3 regions of the Mesorhizobium sp. P5_C1 genome follow, and region 3 is predicted to be linked to each of the others. Evidence: predicted binding sites of a transcription regulator. Region 3 holds the regulator's gene; each other region holds the start of a gene.
What was found. The regulator PhoB, encoded in region 3, activates phosphate uptake and scavenging genes when phosphate is short. The targets are predictions, from matches to a motif close to TGTCATNNANCTGTCAT.

Region 1: a site for PhoB is predicted at 3,747-3,763, ahead of ACXJ7R_RS08615 (esterase-like activity of phytase family protein). Genes of this name have one in related genera too.
Region 2: a site for PhoB is predicted at 2,928-2,944, ahead of olsB (l-ornithine N(alpha)-acyltransferase). Genes of this name have one in related genera too.

Annotation. Positions count from the first base shown of each region.
Region 1 is NZ_JBFULQ010000071.1:1,033-6,620, forward strand. Features, by position in the region: gene ACXJ7R_RS08605 (trimethylamine methyltransferase family protein) at 1-1,148, opposite strand, end outside; gene ACXJ7R_RS08610 (GcvT family protein) at 1,158-3,569, opposite strand; gene ACXJ7R_RS08615 (esterase-like activity of phytase family protein) at 3,879-5,360, shown strand; gene ACXJ7R_RS08620 (L,D-transpeptidase family protein) at 5,416-5,588, opposite strand, start outside.
Region 2 is NZ_JBFULQ010000045.1:3,918-9,505, reverse strand. Features, by position in the region: gene ACXJ7R_RS06240 (hypothetical protein) at 90-290, opposite strand; gene grpE (nucleotide exchange factor GrpE) at 530-1,162, shown strand; gene ACXJ7R_RS06230 (trimeric intracellular cation channel family protein) at 1,271-1,903, shown strand; gene olsB (l-ornithine N(alpha)-acyltransferase) at 1,990-2,865, opposite strand; gene ACXJ7R_RS06220 (ATP-binding protein) at 3,071-5,353, opposite strand; gene acuI (acrylyl-CoA reductase (NADPH)) at 5,497-5,588, opposite strand, start outside.
Region 3 is NZ_JBFULQ010000082.1:8,437-14,024, reverse strand. Features, by position in the region: gene pstS (phosphate ABC transporter substrate-binding protein PstS) at 1-203, shown strand, start outside; gene pstC (phosphate ABC transporter permease subunit PstC) at 271-1,254, shown strand; gene pstA (phosphate ABC transporter permease PstA) at 1,258-2,109, shown strand; gene pstB (phosphate ABC transporter ATP-binding protein PstB) at 2,106-2,912, shown strand; gene phoU (phosphate signaling complex protein PhoU) at 2,938-3,645, shown strand; gene phoB (phosphate regulon transcriptional regulator PhoB) at 3,665-4,354, shown strand; gene ACXJ7R_RS09600 (ROK family protein) at 4,509-5,588, opposite strand, start outside.

The sequences.
Region 1 (5,588 bases), on a different contig from region 3:
GCATGGATGCACATCGTCGCCCCGGCCAGCACCGAGCCCCACAGCGCGAACTGCGTCTCGTGCGCCGCCTGCGCGTCCGAAATGTTGGCCGCGCTGCCGCCGCCGGACCGCCATGGCAGCCCGGTGAAACGCGCCAGTTGGCCGGCGCCCAGCGTCGCCTTGACATGCTCCGGCGTGCCGAAGGCGGGCGCGCCTGATTTCATGTCGACATTGGAGGAGAAGGAGCCGTAGACGACTGGTGCACCGGGCCGCACGATCTGCGCCAGCGTCAGTCCCGCCAGCGCTTCGGCATGCTGCAACGTCAGCGCACCGGCGACCGTGATCGGCGCCATCGCGCCCGCCAGGCAGAAGGGCGTGATGACGGAGATCTGCCCGGCCCTGGCGAAATCGATGATGCCTTGCGCCATCGGGATGTCGAGCTGGCGCGGCGAGTTCGTGTTGATGACGGTGTAGCAGTGCGCGCCGGCAAGGAATTCGTCCTCCGACAGGCCGCGCGCCAACCGCAGCATCTCGAAGCCGTCCTCGACCTGCGGCGTGCCGCGCGCGAAGACGAACGGAAGCTTGTCGGAGAGCGTCAGCTGGGCACGGTTGACCGCATAGTGGCGAAAGCGGTTGTCGACGTCCTGCGGCTCGATGCAGGGTCCCAGCATATGCAGCACGTCGAAATGCTGCACCAGCCGTATCAGATCCTCGAAATCGGCCAGCGTCCCCGGCCTCCGGCCGCGCTCGAGATCGGTGACGTTCGGCGCCCCGCATCCGGCCAGGAAAGTCATCGAGCCGAGTTCGAGCGTCAGATCGCGAGTGTGAGCACCGCCATGAGCATGGATCGACTTCGGCGCCGAGGCCAGTGCCGCCGTCACCATATCGCGGCCGATGCGCACCATGTCGGTGTCCGGATCGACCAGGGCGCCGGCGTGGGCGAAATGTTCACGCGCCTGCGGCAACAGCACCTTGATACCGAGCTCTTCCAGCACGCGCAGCGCCGTGTCGTGGATGGCGGCAACCTGATCATCCGAAAAGATCGGCTGCGGCAGGAACGGGTTCCTCAGCGAACGGTAATTGGGGCGGCGGCTAGTTTCCGAGCCGGCTTCGCCCGTCCGTCCACGCCGGCGCTCGCGCCTGCTGTCACGTGCCGCGTCATCCATCAGAAATCCTCCTCATTGCCGCATCGCCTTGCCTTCGGGGTCGTAGGGCGAGGCCGCGATGACGCGCGCCGGCCTCTCCGTGCCGACGACATGCATCGAGAGCGCGGTGCCCTCGCCTGCGAAATCACGATCGACGAGCGCCAGCGCCAGGCTTTTGCCGACAGTATAGCCATAGCCGCCCGAAGTGACGAAGCCGACGCGCCGGCCTTGATGCCAGACCGGCTCGAAGCCGCTGGCGTCGGCGTCGATGGCATCGATCTCCAGCGTCACCAGGCATTGGCCGCTGCCGCCCTCCCGCTGTTTCAATGCCGCCTCGCGACCGGTGAAGTCACCCTTCCCAAACGCGATGAACCGGTCGAGACCGGCCTGATCGGGTGTGTAGCCCTGGGTGAATTCACGCGACCAGATGCCGAAACTCTTCTCCAGCCGCAGCGCATTCAGCGCGTAATAGCCGATCTCGGCAAGGCCGAGATCCTCGCCGGCGGCCAGCAGCGTTTCGCGCAAGCTGGCATGCATGGTGACCGGACAACTGATCTCGAAACCGAGCTCACCGGCGATCGAAAGGCGGGCAACCCGCGCGGGCACCATACCGATGTCGAATGCCCCGCAGGCCATGAACGGCAGTGCCGCGCCCGACACGTCCTGATGCGTCGTGCGCGCCAGGATTTTGCGTGCATTCGGCCCGGTCAGCAGGAAGCCGCTCATCGTGTCGGAAAGGTCTGTGACAGTGATCCCCTCCGCCGCATGGCTCTCGAACCAGCGCATGTGGAATTCCCTGAGATAGTACGAGCCCATCAGCCAATAGTCGCCGCCACCCCAGTTGATGACCGTGAGGTCGCCCTTCAGCCGCCCGTCATGGCCGAGCATCGGCGCCAGCCTCGCCTGTCCCGGCTTCGGCAGCCTGCAGGCAAGCAACTGGTCAAGCCATGCTTCGGCCCCTTGCCCCGAGACCGCATAACGCGCATAGGCCGAGATATCGACGAGACCGGCGGCACGCCGAACCTGCACCGCCTCGTCGCCGACGATGTCGAAGGCGTTGGAACGCCGCAGCGTCGTGTTCTCGCGAAACCCCATCGGTGCGAAATAGGCCGGGATTTCCAGACCCCAGGACGCCGTCCATTCGCATCCCGCCGCCGTCATGCCGTCATAGGCGCCGGGGCGTTTCAGCGGCCGGCCGGCGGGTAGCCGCTCATTGGGAAAGGTCATGACGAAGCGGCGCGAATAGAACTGGCGCGTCGTCTGCCTGAGATATTCGCGGTTGGCCGCGAAGGCGCCATAGCGGGCGATATCCATGCCGAAGATGTCGGCCTGCGGCTCACCATAGATCATCCACTCGGCCAGCGACTTGCCGACGCCGCCACCCTGGCTGAAGCCGGTCATGACGCCACAGGCAAGCCAGTAATTCTTCAGCCCGCGCACCGGCCCGACGATCGGATTGCCGTCGGGGGTGAAAGTGAAGGCGCCGTTGACCCATTTGCGGATGCCGGCCGTCCTCAGGCACGGAAAGCGCTCATAGGCCTTGGACAGTTCCGGGCTGATGCGGTCGATGTCTTCCGGGATCAGCTCGATGCCGTAATCCCATGGCGCGCCATCCATGTTCCAGTGCTTCGGGTTCTGCTCGTAGACGCCGAGCAGCACGCCCTTGCGCTCTTGCCTGAGGTAGGAAAAGCCGTCGAGATCGACCGCAAGACCGAGTTCCTTGTCGAGAGCGGCAACCTCCGGAATGTCTTCGGTGATGAAATAGTGGTGCTCCATCGGCGTCACCGGCAAGTCGACGCCGGCCATGCGGCCGAGCTGCTTTGCCCATAGCCCGCCGGCGTTGACGACATGCTCGGCCACGATCGTGCCTTGCTCGGTGACGACATCCCAGTGCCCGTCGGCACGCGCCTTCAACGCGACCACGCGGTTGCGCAGGATCACGTCGGCACCACGCTTTTTCGCGGCGCCGGCATAGGCATGCGTCGCTCCGTAAGGGTCGAGATGGCCTTCGTTGGAATCATAGAGGCCGCCGAGCACGTCGCTGACATCGACGATCGGGCAGATCTCCTTGATCTCTTCCGGTGTCACCAGGCGAGCCGTTTCGATGCCGACCGACTGGAACACGGCCCAGGCCGATTTCAGCCACTCCCAGCGCTGGGGATCGCTGGCCATGTTGACGCCGCCCGTCATGTGCAGGCCCGCGTCCTGGCCGGATTCGGCCTCGATCTCGCGATAGAGCTTGATGGTGTAGTCCTGCAGCGCCGCGACGTTGGGATCGGCATTGAGCGCGTGGAACCCGGCCGCCGCGTGCCAGGTCGAACCGGCCGTCAGTTCGGCTCGCTCGATCAGCGCCACATCGCTCCAGCCGAACCGTGTCAGATGATAGAGCACCGAGGCTCCGACCACGCCACCCCCGATGACGACTGCGCGGTAGTGCGACTTCAAGGCTTCCCTCCCCGGTTAGTCCGAAGGCTGCACCATATACGCACTGGACATATGTGTCTAGTACGATGCACGCACACCACGCTTTGTCGACTTGAGCTAGAAGGGAGTGATCAATTCTTTGGTGCGACCACAGGTTATTATCGGCGTGTGAAGAACCCGACGGGGCATTGCGCGCGCTGTCACGCAAGCATCATGTTTGCGCCGTAGACCGCTTTCGGGGAGGCGCGCGCGGCATCATCGATGCCGCACCTCTTTCAGCTCTTTCGCCATCGGCCGCTCCGGCACGCTTTGTTACAAAGAGGATCATCCATGAAACACCTGCACCGAACCGCGTCGCTCGGCGTCGCGCTGGCATTGTTCACCGCCTTGACGCCGGCGCTGGCCGACAGCACCGCGACCGTCGGCGGCATCAGCTTCGTCAACAAGGGACTGGTCGGCGTCGGCCGCATCCCGGCCAGCCAGAAGGACAAGTTCGGCGAAACGTTCGGCTCAGGTTCCGGCATGGCGATCGACACCGCCGGCTGGACGCATGGTGCCGACGGCTACAAGGGTTCGCTCTGGCTGCTGCCGGACCGCGGCTACAATGTCGTCGGCACCACCGACTACCGGCCGCGCCTCAACACGATCGGCATCGAGTTCGCGCCAACCGCGCCTGGTGCGGCACCCGCTGCCGGCCAGGAGCAGTCCGGCGTCAAGGCGACACTCGCCGACACCATGCTCCTGACCGACGACAAGGGCGCTGATGCCACGGGCCTCGACCCGCTCAACGGCGTGCGCGCAGCAAGCGGCGACATGCCGATCCTGCCCGAGGCCAACGGCAAGCTGGCGCTCGACAACGAGGCGATCGTGCGGCTAGCCGACGGCTCGATGTTCATCTCCGACGAATACGGCCCGAACATCTATCGGTTTTCCGCTGAAGGCCGCCTGCTGTCGGCGACCCAGCCGCCGGCTGCCCTCGTGCCGATGCGCCATGGCGCGCCGAACTTCGCCTCGGACAATCCAGGTCCAGGTGCTGCCGAGCCCGATCCGAAGGATCCCGATACCGGCCGACAGAACAACCAGGGCCTCGAAGGCATGGCGATGACGCCGGACGGCAAGTTCCTGATCGCCGTGCTGCAGTCGGCGCCCCGGCAGGATGGCGGCGATTCCGGCGCGACGCGCCAGAACACGCGCGCGCTGGTCTATGACGCTTCCGACCTCGCCCATCTCAAGCTGGCGCACGAATATGTCGTGCCGCTGCCGGTGTTCAAGGATGCCAAGGGCAAGACCAAGGTGGCGGCGCAGAGCGAGATCGTCGCCCTGTCCGACCAGACCTTCCTGATGCTGACCCGCGACAGCGGCAACGGCCAGGGGTTGAAGGGCGACACCTCGCTGCTTCGCCAGATCAACATCGTCGATCTCTCCGCTGCGACCGACATCGCCGGTGGCGCCTTCGACGCCGCCGACAAGCCGGTGGCACCCAAGGGCGTGCTCGACCCATCGGTGACGCCGGCCAAGCTGACGCCGTTCATCGACCTCAACGACAAGGGCGAACTCGGCCGCTTCGGCCTGCACAATGGCGCGCCGAACGACAAGAACAACCTTTCGGAAAAGTGGGAGGCGATGTCGGTGGTCAGCGTGCTCGATCCCAAGCTGCCGGACGACTATTTCCTGTTCGTGGCCAACGACAACGACTTCCTCACCCAGGACGGGTTCCAGGTCGGCGCACCCTACAAGGCCGAGGACGGCGCCGATGTCGACACCATGTTCACGGTCTATCAGGTCACGCTTCCCGGCCTCGCCAAGAAGTAACGACACGACCCAGGCGGACGCCAAGCGCGTCCGCCTACAGATCGTGAAGGCACACTTACTGCAACATCTCCGCGTCCTTCGGTACGCCCGCGTCGATCGGCTCGGCCGTCCTGTTCGACACGGCGGTGATCTTCGCGGCGGCCGACAGATTTGCGCGTACGAAGACCGGCGCGGGTCCGTTGACGCGGCCGTAGAGGTCGATGATGTCCTGGTTCATGAAGCGCACAC
Region 2 (5,588 bases), on a different contig from region 3:
CATGTGAATCATAACGCATCCATCACTAGATGGTTCGGCTCTCTCAGGCTATTGCCGATGGAGGGTTGTTGCCAGATCGATCGTTGCGCTTACTGCCGGCGCCAGCCGGCGTCGCTGTCCTCCACCCCGTCGAGGCGATCGAGCAGCTCCCTGAGGCGGTCGGGAATGTCGGTCTCGGTGCGGAAGGCCGGCAAGGTACGCAGAAAGCGCGTCACCGCCTCGGCACCGAACTGGCGCCTGACCTCGGTGGCCAACCGTTCTCCCTTTTCGCCTTTGTTGCGGGTCATAATCTCAAAATCCTGTGTCAGCTTCGAAACTCCTCCAGCAGGGGAATGGTTCCCGCACCACGCCTTTGTGGCAAGCAAAGCCGTCATTTAAGGTAAAGCTTGAATTAAGATCGAAAGACCGTGCCGTTCGTTGCCCCGCCCTGGTCAAGGGCCTCTACCATCGCTTACCCCTTGATTTTTGGCCGCCAAACCTCGATATCGGGCTCAAAATCCATATCATTCGAGATTGACGGGAAACGGCGATGAGCGACCAGGCAAAAGACGAACGCGCGCCCGATGAAGTCGAGGCGACCGAGGCCAATGCCGAGCGCACGGAAGGCAGCATCGATGGCGACTATGAAGCCCTTGTGCGGCTGCTGAAGGAAAATGAGGATCTGAAGGACCGCGCGCTGCGCGTCGCGGCCGAGATGGAAAACCTGCGCCGCCGCACCGCGCGCGACGTGCACGACGCGCGCACTTACGCGGTGGCGAATTTCGCGCGCGACATGCTGTCGGTGTCGGACAATCTGCGCCGTGCGCTCGACGCCATCCCGGCTGAAGCCAAGGCATCCGGGGACGCCGGCTTCAAGGCGCTGATCGAAGGCGTCGACCTCACCGAGCGCGCCATGCTGTCGGCGCTGGAACGGCACGGGGTCAAGAAACTCACGCCTGAAGGCGAGAAGTTCGATCCCAATTTCCACCAGGCGATGTTTGAAGTGCCCAATCCGGATGTCCCTGCCAACACCGTGGTCCAGGTCGTCCAGCCGGGCTATTCGATCGGCGAGCGGGTGCTGCGCCCGGCCATGGTCGGCGTCGCCAAGGGCGGCCCGAAGTTTGCCGCGGAAGCCCCAGTCGAGCCTGGGCCTGTCAATGAGCAGGCCGAGAAGGATGCCTGACGAGAGCGAGTAGCGAATAGGGGGTAGCGAGTAGGAAATAGTTGATAGCGGCCAAGTGGCTTCGTGCTATTCCCTATTCGCTACTCCCTTCTTGCTATTCGCTCACTCATGAACCCCATCGCTCTTCTCGACTATGCCGGCGTCGCCGTCTTTGCCGCGACCGGGGCGCTTGCTGCTTCACGCAAGCAGCTCGACATTATCGGTTTCCTGTTCCTGGCCAGCGTCACCGGCATCGGCGGCGGCACGTTTCGCGACCTGATCCTCAACGTGCCGGTGTTCTGGGTGGGAAACCGGGACTACCTGCTGATCTGCGCGGTGGTGGCGGTGGTGGTGTTCTTCACCGCACACCGTGTCGAATCCCGTTACAAGCTGCTGCTCTGGCTCGACGCAATCGGCCTTGCCGCGTTTTCCGTGATGGGCGCGGCCAAGGGGCTCGCCATCACCGGCTCGCCGGCGGTGTCGGTGATCACCGGCATGCTTACCGCTACATTCGGCGGTATCCTGCGTGATCTTCTGGCCGGGGAGCCTTCGGTGCTGCTGAAGCCCGAAATCTATGTCACGGCCGCGCTCGTCGGCGCTGCCATCTTTACAGCAGGCGATGTGGCTGGCTTACCGCAGATTGTCTCAGGATGGGCCGGCTTCGCCGCGGCGTTCGCCGTGCGCGGCGGCGCGCTTCGCTTCGGCTGGGCGTTTCCGCCCTACAAGAGCCGGCCCGGCCGGCGACCGGAAGATATTCCGTGAAAAGAGGGAATAGCGAATAGGGAGTAGCGAATAGCGGTTGTTGCCGCGCAACTCCGGCCACGACGTCCTATTCGCTATTCGGCTGTTCACGCAGCGAAGCGCTGGGCTTCCCCGCCATAGTAGTTGACGTAGCGGGCGCCGATTTCCTTGACCGGCATCACGACGAACACGTCGACCGTTGAGAATTCGCGGTCGATGACGCAGCCATCGCCGATGCGGGCGCCGACGCGCAGATAGCCCTTGACCAGCGGCGGCATCGCCGCGATCGCCGCCTTGGCATTGACCGCCTCGATCGGCATCAGATCCATCGAACAGTAGCGCCCGGACACCGCGCGCACGTCCCAGGCCGAATTCGTCCGGCAGTGGTGGGCGAGATAGGTAAGCGCCTCGGCATGCGCCGCCGGCACAGTGCCGTGGAAGGACGCGCAACCGGTCATCACACCGATTTCGTAGTGGTTGATATAGGCCCAGATACCTTGCCACAGCGCCTCGATGGTGCGCTTCGAACGATATTCAGGCAAAACGCAGGAGCGGCCGAGCTCGAGAAAACGCTGACCGGGGTGACGGGCGATAAGCTTGGTCAGCTCGAATTCACCTTCGGAATAGAAGCCTCCAGCGGCGGCCGCGATTTCTTGCCGCAGCAGGCGATAGGTGCCGACGATACGTCGATGTTCGGGGCCGGAAAGCGAAGTATCGAATACGAGCAGATGGTCGCAGAGCGGATCGAACCGGTCGGCGTCACGGCGATCCGGCGCCTGGAACAAATCCTTCCTGGCGCCGAGTTCATCGTAGAACACCCGGTAGCGGACTTCCTGCGCGGCCGCGATCTCGGCCTCGTTGCGGGCGAGCCGCACTTCGAGATTACCGATACGGCCGAGTGCTGCGCCCTTTATGACGGAATCGACGTTACGTCCGGCAAGCAAGGCGCTGCTGGCGTTCGGCCGAGTGTCACATTCCGGCATAACTGTATGCACGAGGATTCTCCTTCGAGCCATCCCTCTTGGCACGGGGATACGGTGTAGGTGCAACAGGATTGTGACAGTACCGTGATACGACGTCGTGGGCAATACTTCGTCGGCTGGCGAATACGGTCAACCGGCTACGTTACGCCAGCGGGCGGGGTGGATGGGCTGTCGAAGTTCCTGACCTTCGGCTCGGGATCATGCCCTAGGCCGCGACCTGTCCCTCGACGGCATTGACCAGCGCGTCAGGGTCGAGTGGCTTGGTAACGAAGCCGCTGGCGCCATGGGCAAGCACCGCATGGCGGGTCTTTTCCTGGCTATCAGCCGACAGCACCATGATCGGCACCGGCGGCACGGCGGTCTCCTCCTCGTAGCGGCGGATGGCGGCAATCGCGTCCAGCCCGTCCATGACCGGCATGTGAAGGTCCATCAGAACCACGTCGAAGCGATGGTTGTGCCCGGCGCCGGTGACAGCCTCGACGGCGGCCTTGCCGTTGCCGACCACCTTGACGCGATGCCCGGCCTTCAGCAGCGTGGCGCGGGCAAGCATGGCGTTGATGTCATTGTCCTCGGCGATCAGCACCGACAGGCCGCGCTGGCGGTTGCCGACGGCACGAAACGCGGGCGCGTGGCGGTTTTCCGGCTGCGGCGGGGCGAGGGCGGGAGCATTGCTGCTCAACAGCACACGCAGAAGCGTTCCGCCACGCACCGGCCTGGCAAGGAAGGTCGCGTAGCCGCTGGCGCGGAACTCGCCAAGCATGCCGCGGTCGGTCGGCGCGATCAGCGTGATGGCCTCGCAGTCGGCGAAACCGCTCTGGCGAAGGCGCTTGAGCAGCCTTCCATCGCTCGCTTCCATCGCCGCGTCGACCAGGAGCACATCGCAGCCGTCGGCGAAGGGCGCGGCCTGCGCGACGGTGATGGCGACATCGACCGCGCCGCCATTGGCGCGGATGGTGCGGGCGATGGCATCGGCCTCGACGGCATTTTTCGACAGGATCACCGCGCGCTTGCCCGAGAGCGCGTTCTGCCTGCCCTGCGGCGCTTCGGTGGCCGATATTACCGGGATTTCAAAGACGAACTCGGATCCCTGACCGAGCCGGCTCGATACTGAAATCGTGCCGCCCATGGCGGCCACCAGGCGTTTGGAGATGGCGAGGCCGAGGCCGGCCCCGCCATGCGTGCGCGTTGAGGTGCCGTCGGCCTGCTCGAACTCCTCGAAAATGCGCTCCAGGTCGTCTTCGTGCAGACCTGGGCCGGTGTCGGCGATAGTGAAGCAGATGCGGTCGGTCGTTTCGGTGCGCGCGCGTGCGATGCTCACCAATACACCGCCGCTGTCGGTGAACTTGATGGCATTGCCGATGAGGTTGAGCAGCACCTGCCTGACCTTGCCCGGATCGGCGGTGATCAATTGCGGCACGTCGGGTTCGACATGGCAGCCCAGCCCGATATCCTTGGTGAAGGCGCGGGCAGCCAGCAATTCGACGATGTTGTCGGCGATCTCGCGCACCGACATCGGCTGCGGCTCCGGGTCGAAGCGCCCCGCCTCGATCTTGGAGTAATCGAGTAGATCCTCGATCAGGGCGAGCAATGCGCTGGCCGAGGTCGAGACGGCGCCGACATAGGTCTGCTGTTCCGGCGACAGCCTGGTGTCGGCCAGCAACCTGGCCATGCCCATGATGCCGTTCATCGGCGTGCGAATTTCATGGCTGACCGTGGCGAGGAAGCGCGATTTGGCCTGGCTGGCGTATTCAGCCCGCTCGCGAGCGGTGATAAGCGAGGATTCGGCGCGTTTGCGGGCAGTGATGTCGCGCGCGATGGCGCGATGCGAAACGGCGCCGCTGTCCTTGTCGCGCACCGACAGTTCGATCCACGAAAACCAGCGCGGACCGCTCGGCGTGCGGATGGAGACATCGGTGGAACTCAGGCATTCATGATCGGAAAAGGCGGCATCGGGAACGATGCCGACATCGATGCCGAGTTCCGCCAGGGTCTTGCCGGCGAGGTCGCGTTGATCGCTTTGGACGAGGTCGGCGAAGATCTTGTTGGCATAGACGATGTAGCCATCGCGGTCGCGATGAATGACGAGGTCGCCAAGTGCGTCGATCAGGCCGCGAAAGCGCTCCTCGCTCTCCTGCATTTCCCACATGCGGTCGGCCAGCGTCTCGATCTCGGCGCGGCTGCGGGCGGTGGTCTCGTCGAGCAGGACCGCCGTGCGCTGTTCGCTCCGCCTGACGCGCAGATGCAGGGCAACGCCGGCTAGGCCGACTGCCAGCAATGCGACGCTGATAAAGATCGGTGCTCCGGTCAGATGCGCAAGGCCTGCCAGCACGACGATGGCGGCGAAGGCCAGCAACGGAAGGCCTTCGCGCCCGGCGGGTTCGGGCTCTGGCACCAGCGGCGGCGCGGCGACAAAGCGCCGCGTTGGCGTCGGCGCCGCATCGACGTCTTCGCCCGTGTCCACCTGTTGGCTGCCGGATTCCGCGATCATGCGAAACCCTTGCCAGATAGAGATTATGGAAAATTGCGGCGGATCGTTCGAATTTTAGCGGATGAGTGCTTTTCGCCCCGGCGGTGGTGGATTTGCCGGCACACGTGGCAATTCCGTCCGCCCTCTCAGGGCAGTCGAGCGGCTCACATATCCACGACGACGCGCCCGCGGATCTTGCCGTCGACGATGTCATGGGCGGCATCGATGATGCCGTCGAAACCGATGGTCGTCGCCA
Region 3 (5,588 bases):
GGGTGCTGATCCACAAGTCCCCCGACGATGCTGCCGCGACCGGCGAAGCGCTGAAGTTCTTTGCCTGGGCCTACAAGGACGGCAAGGAAACCGCCAAGGGTCTCGACTACGTCTCGATCCCCGACAGCGTCGTCGACCTGATCAAGGCTTCGTGGAAGGCCGACATCCAGGCTGACGGCAAGCCCGTCTACGTCGGCGAATAACGTCCCTTGGAAGGAGCGCCGCGCCGCGGCGCTCCTTTTCCCTTAACTCAAAAAAGCCGAGCTTCACATGAGTGGTGTCCAGGAAGCCTTGCCAGCCATTCGAGGTTCGCGCGACGCGACTGTCAGACGTTTCGCGCTGACCGACGCGATCTTCCACGGAATGACCCGTGCCGCAGCCATACTGGTGCTGGTCTTGCTCGGCGGTGTTGCGATCTCGCTGTTTGCCGGGTCCTGGCAAGCCCTGTCGACCTTCGGCTTCTCCTTCCTGACTAGCGAAAGCTGGAATCCGGTGACCGAGAAATTCGGCGCGCTGGCGCCGATCTATGGCACCATCATCACGTCCGCCATCGCCATCCTGATTGCCGTGCCGCTCGGCATCGGCATCGCCATCTTTCTCACCGAGCTTTGCCCGCGCCCGCTGCGGCGTCCGATCGGCATGGCGGTTGAGCTGCTCGCCGGCATCCCCTCGATTATCTACGGCATCTGGGGCCTGTTCGTGCTGGCGCCCTTCCTGCAGACGACCGTGCAGCCCTTCATCATCAACGTGTTCCATGGCATTCCCGGCCTCAACAGCCTGTTTGCCGGTCCGCCCTACGGCATCGGCCTTTTGACGTCGTCGCTGATCCTTGCCATCATGGTGCTGCCGTTCATCACCTCGATCACCAAGGACGTCTTCGACACGGTGCCGCCGGTGCTGAAAGAGTCCGCCTACGGCATCGGCTGCACGACCTGGGAAGTGACCCGCCGCGTGGTCATTCCCTACACAAGGATCGGCATCATGGGCGGCGTCATGCTCGGCCTCGGCCGCGCGCTCGGCGAAACCATGGCAGTGACCTTCGTCATCGGCAACGCGCACCGCATCAGCACCTCGCTGTTCGCGCCGGCAACGACGATCTCCGCGACCATCGCCAACGAATTCACCGAAGCCGTCGGCGATCTCTACACCTCTTCGCTGGTGGCGCTCGGCCTGATCCTGTTCGTCATCACCTTCCTGATCCTCGCCATCGCACGCTACATGCTGATGCGCATTGACGCCCGCACGGGAGCCTGACCGATGTCGACAGCCACATCGCTTCATCAGAGCCGCAAGAGGAAGAATTCCGTGATGATGACGCTGTGCGTCGCCGCCGCGGGCATCGGACTTGCCTGGCTGGCGCTCATCCTCGGCGCGCTGCTCTACAAGGGCCTGTCCGGCGTCAATCTTGCGGTGTTCACGCAAATGACGCCGCCGCCCGGCGATGCCGGCGGCCTGCTTAACGCCATCTACGGCAGCATCGTGATGACCATTATCGGCGTCGTCGTCGGTACACCGATCGGCGTGCTGGCAGGCACCTACATGGCCGAATACGGACGCTTTTCGAAGCTCACCACCGTGGTGCGCTTCATCAACGACATCCTTTTGTCGGCGCCCTCGATCATCATCGGCCTTTTCGTCTACGAACTGATGGTCCGGCCGATGGGGCATTTCTCGGCGATCGCCRGCGCTGTCGCGCTTGCTATCCTGGTCATCCCGGTCGTCGTTCGCACCACCGAGGACATGCTCAACCTGGTGCCGAACGCGTTGCGCGAGGCCGGCACCGCGATCGGCGCGCCGCGCTGGGTGGTCATCAAGTCGGTCGCTTACCGCGCCGCCCTTTCCGGCATCGTCACCGGCATATTGCTGTCGATCGCCCGTATCTCCGGCGAGACGGCGCCACTACTCTTTACGGCGCTCAACAACCAGTTCTGGTCGAGCAATCTCAACGCGCCGATGGCCAGCCTGCCTGTGACCATCTTCCAGTTCGCTCTCAGCCCTTACGAGGAATGGCAGCAACTGGCCTGGACCGGTGCACTCATCATCACATTGACGGTTCTCGCGCTCAGCATCTTTGCTCGCAGCCTGACCGGACGCAGAGAGGACAAATGAGCCAGATGTTGTCTCCAGACATGACGATCGCCGCCGAGGCAATTGCCGGCAAGGCCAAGATCGAGGTCAAGAACCTCAACTTCTACTACGGCCAGAGCAAGGCGCTGAAGGACATCACGCTGTCGCTGCCCGAGCGCAGCGTCACCGCCTTCATCGGACCTTCGGGCTGCGGGAAGTCGACGCTGCTGCGCGTCTTCAACCGCATCTACGAGCTCTATCCCAAGCAGACCGCCGAGGGCCAGGTGCTGCTCGACGGCCAGAACGTTCTCGACCGCTCGCAGGACCTTAACCTGCTGCGGACCAAGATCGGGATGGTGTTTCAGAAGCCAACGCCGTTCCCGATGTCGATCTATGAAAACATCGCCTTCGGCGTCAGGCTCTACGAGAAGATCAGCAAGTCCGAGATGGACGGCCGTGTCGAGCAGGCGCTGAAGCGCGCCGCACTGTGGACCGAAGTCAAGGACAAGCTCAACGCCAGCGGCCTCAGCCTCTCCGGCGGCCAGCAGCAGCGACTCTGCATCGCCCGCACCGTGGCGGTGAAGCCGGAAGTCATCCTGCTCGACGAGCCGGCCTCTGCGCTTGACCCGCTGTCGACCGCCAAGATCGAAGAGCTGATCGACGAGTTGCAAGCCGACTACACGATCGTCATCGTCACCCACAACATGCAGCAGGCGGCGCGCGTGTCGAAGCAGACGGCCTTCATGTATCTGGGCGAACTGGTCGAGTTCGACCGCACCGAGAAGATCTTCACGTCGCCCCGCGAGAAGCGCACGCAGGACTACATCACCGGCCGCTTCGGCTGAGCTCAGGCATACGAGGACTAAGATCATGGGCGAACACACAGTCGCTTCTTTCGACGAGGATCTCGGACAGATCAGCAGGCTGATCCGCGACATGGGCGACCTCGCCGGCTCGATGGTCGGCGGCGCCACCAAGGCGCTGTTGAATTCCGACAACGCCCTGGCGCAGCGCGTCGTCTCCGACGATGCGATCATGGACGCGCGCCAGCGCGAGCTCGACGACCGCGCCATCACACTGATCGCCAAGCGTCAGCCGATGGCCGACGATCTGCGTCATGTCGTCGGTTCGATCCGCATGGCCGGCGACCTCGAGCGCATTGGCGACCTTGCCAAGAACATCGCCAAGCGCGTCGGCACCGTCGGCCTCAGCGTCACCCCGCGCGACCTGTCGCACTCCATCGACGCAATGGCGCAGCTGGTGCTGATCCAGGTGCAGGGCGTCATCGAGGAATATACGGCGCGCGACGCCGCGGCGCTGGCGAAGCTGCGCGCCGACGACGAGCGCATCGACGTCAAGTACACCTCGGTGTTCCGCGAACTCCTGACCTACATGATGGAAGACCCGCGCAACATCACCGCCTGCACGCATCTTTTGTTCTGCGCCAAGAACCTCGAACGCATCGGCGATCACGTCACCAACATCGCGGAAAATGCGTATTATGTTTTGACCGGTACGCAGCTGCCCGCCAATCGTCCGAAGCAGGACGAGACGGCGATGTCCGCGCCGGCGGCATGACGGCAGGGGTGACCAGTCGATGATCGCGCCACGCATCATGGTGGTGGAGGACGAGGAGCCGCTTGGCGTGCTCCTGCGCTACAATCTCGAGTCCGAGGGATACCAGGTCGAGGTGGTGACGCGCGGCGACGAGGCCGAAATCCGCCTCCAGGAAAACGTGCCTGACCTGCTGGTGCTCGACTGGATGGTGCCAGCAGTGTCCGGCATCGAACTCTGTCGCCGGCTAAGAATGCGTCCCGAGACCGAGCGGCTGCCGATCATCATGCTGACCGCGCGTGGCGAGGAAAGCGATCGTGTGCGCGGCCTCTCGACCGGCGCCGACGACTATCTGGTCAAGCCGTTCTCGACGCCCGAGTTCATGGCTAGGGTCAAGGCGCTGTTGCGCCGCGCCAAGCCGGAAGTGCTGTCCAGCGTGCTCAAGGTCGGCGACATCGTGCTCGATCGTGAATCGCACAGGGTCTATCGCAAGAAGAGCGAGATCCGGCTCGGACCGACCGAATTCCGCCTGCTCGAATTCATGATGCGCCATCCCGGCCGCGTGTTCTCGCGCAGCCAGCTGCTCGACAATGTCTGGGGCGAGACGATCTACATCGACGAACGCACGGTCGACGTGCATGTCGGCCGGCTGCGCAAGGCGGTCAACAATGGCCGCATGCCCGATGTCATCCGCACCATTCGTGGGGCGGGCTACGCAATCCGGGAAGATTAGGGATCTGCTGATATTCAGGTGATGCCGGCCTGCGAACGGCAGTCTCCTGCGCTTCCGGTACTCACGGATCCAAATGTCCGCTCCGTTCCGGTTCTCGGAACCCGCCATTCTCGACTCGGCCTAACCTGAATCTCAACGCATCCCGGCGCGTTATTCACGCAACGTTCTTGCCACCGAGGCCGGATCTCGCCTGCGTGCCGGGCGCGAAAATCTCCTGGTCTACGAAGGTCAGTGCCCGTGTGGCGCAGCCTTCGCGGATCAGTGGCAGTTCGTTCGGTTCGGTGTCGAAGGAAATCGATTGCGAATGCTGGCCGCCGGCGGTCTGGGCAATCGCCTCGCGCAATGCCGGCTCGATCAGGTCGAAGGCGGCGGCGCTGACGCCGACCATGGCGACGGGCGCCGGGTCGATCAGCGCGAACAGGCTGCCGAGACCGTAGCCGAGTGCCTCGCCGGCCTTGCGATAGGCCTCGCGCTCGGGTCCATCCCTCTCGCGGGCCGCGGTCGCCAGCGCGCGCATGTCGGCATCACTGACATCGGCGACCGGTTCCGCGTCCTCACTCATCTGCCTTGCGTTGCGCCAGATGGCGTAGTTGCCGGCATAGGCCTCGACGCAGCCGCGCCGCCCGCAGCGGCACAGCGCGCCGTGCGGCCGATGGATCATATGGCCGAACTCGCCGCCCGAGGAATGAGTGCCGGTGAACAGCTCGCCCTTCAGCACCAGGCCCATGCCGATGCCGTGCGACAACAGGATGGCGATGAAGTCGTCGCGGTAGCGCTCGGGGTCGCGCCAGCGCAACGCTATCGCCATCATATTGCAGTCGTTCTCCATGGTGGCGGGGATGCCGAACTCGTCCTCGAGTATGTCGGCGAAGGCGATATCGGTGTGCGGCGTGATCGGCGACCACAGCATGGCGCGGGCACGCGTGTCAGTGATGCCCTGGATCGCCAGCGCGATGCGGGCGACACTGCGGACGTCGAGGTCGGGGTCTTCGAGACGACGCCGTACGATGGCAACGCATTCACCGACCAGCGCGTCGCGCGACATGGTCAGCGTGTCCAGCCGGCGCTGTTCCTCGGCGATCACCTGGCCGGCATAGTCGATGACGGCGACCGAGAGGAAGTTCAGCGACAGCACCACGGTCATCACCGCCGCCGCTTCCGGATTGAGGCCGAGGCCGACCTGCGGCCGGCCCCGTTTGAGCGAGCCGGCCTCGCTCGGCTTGCTCTCAGTCAG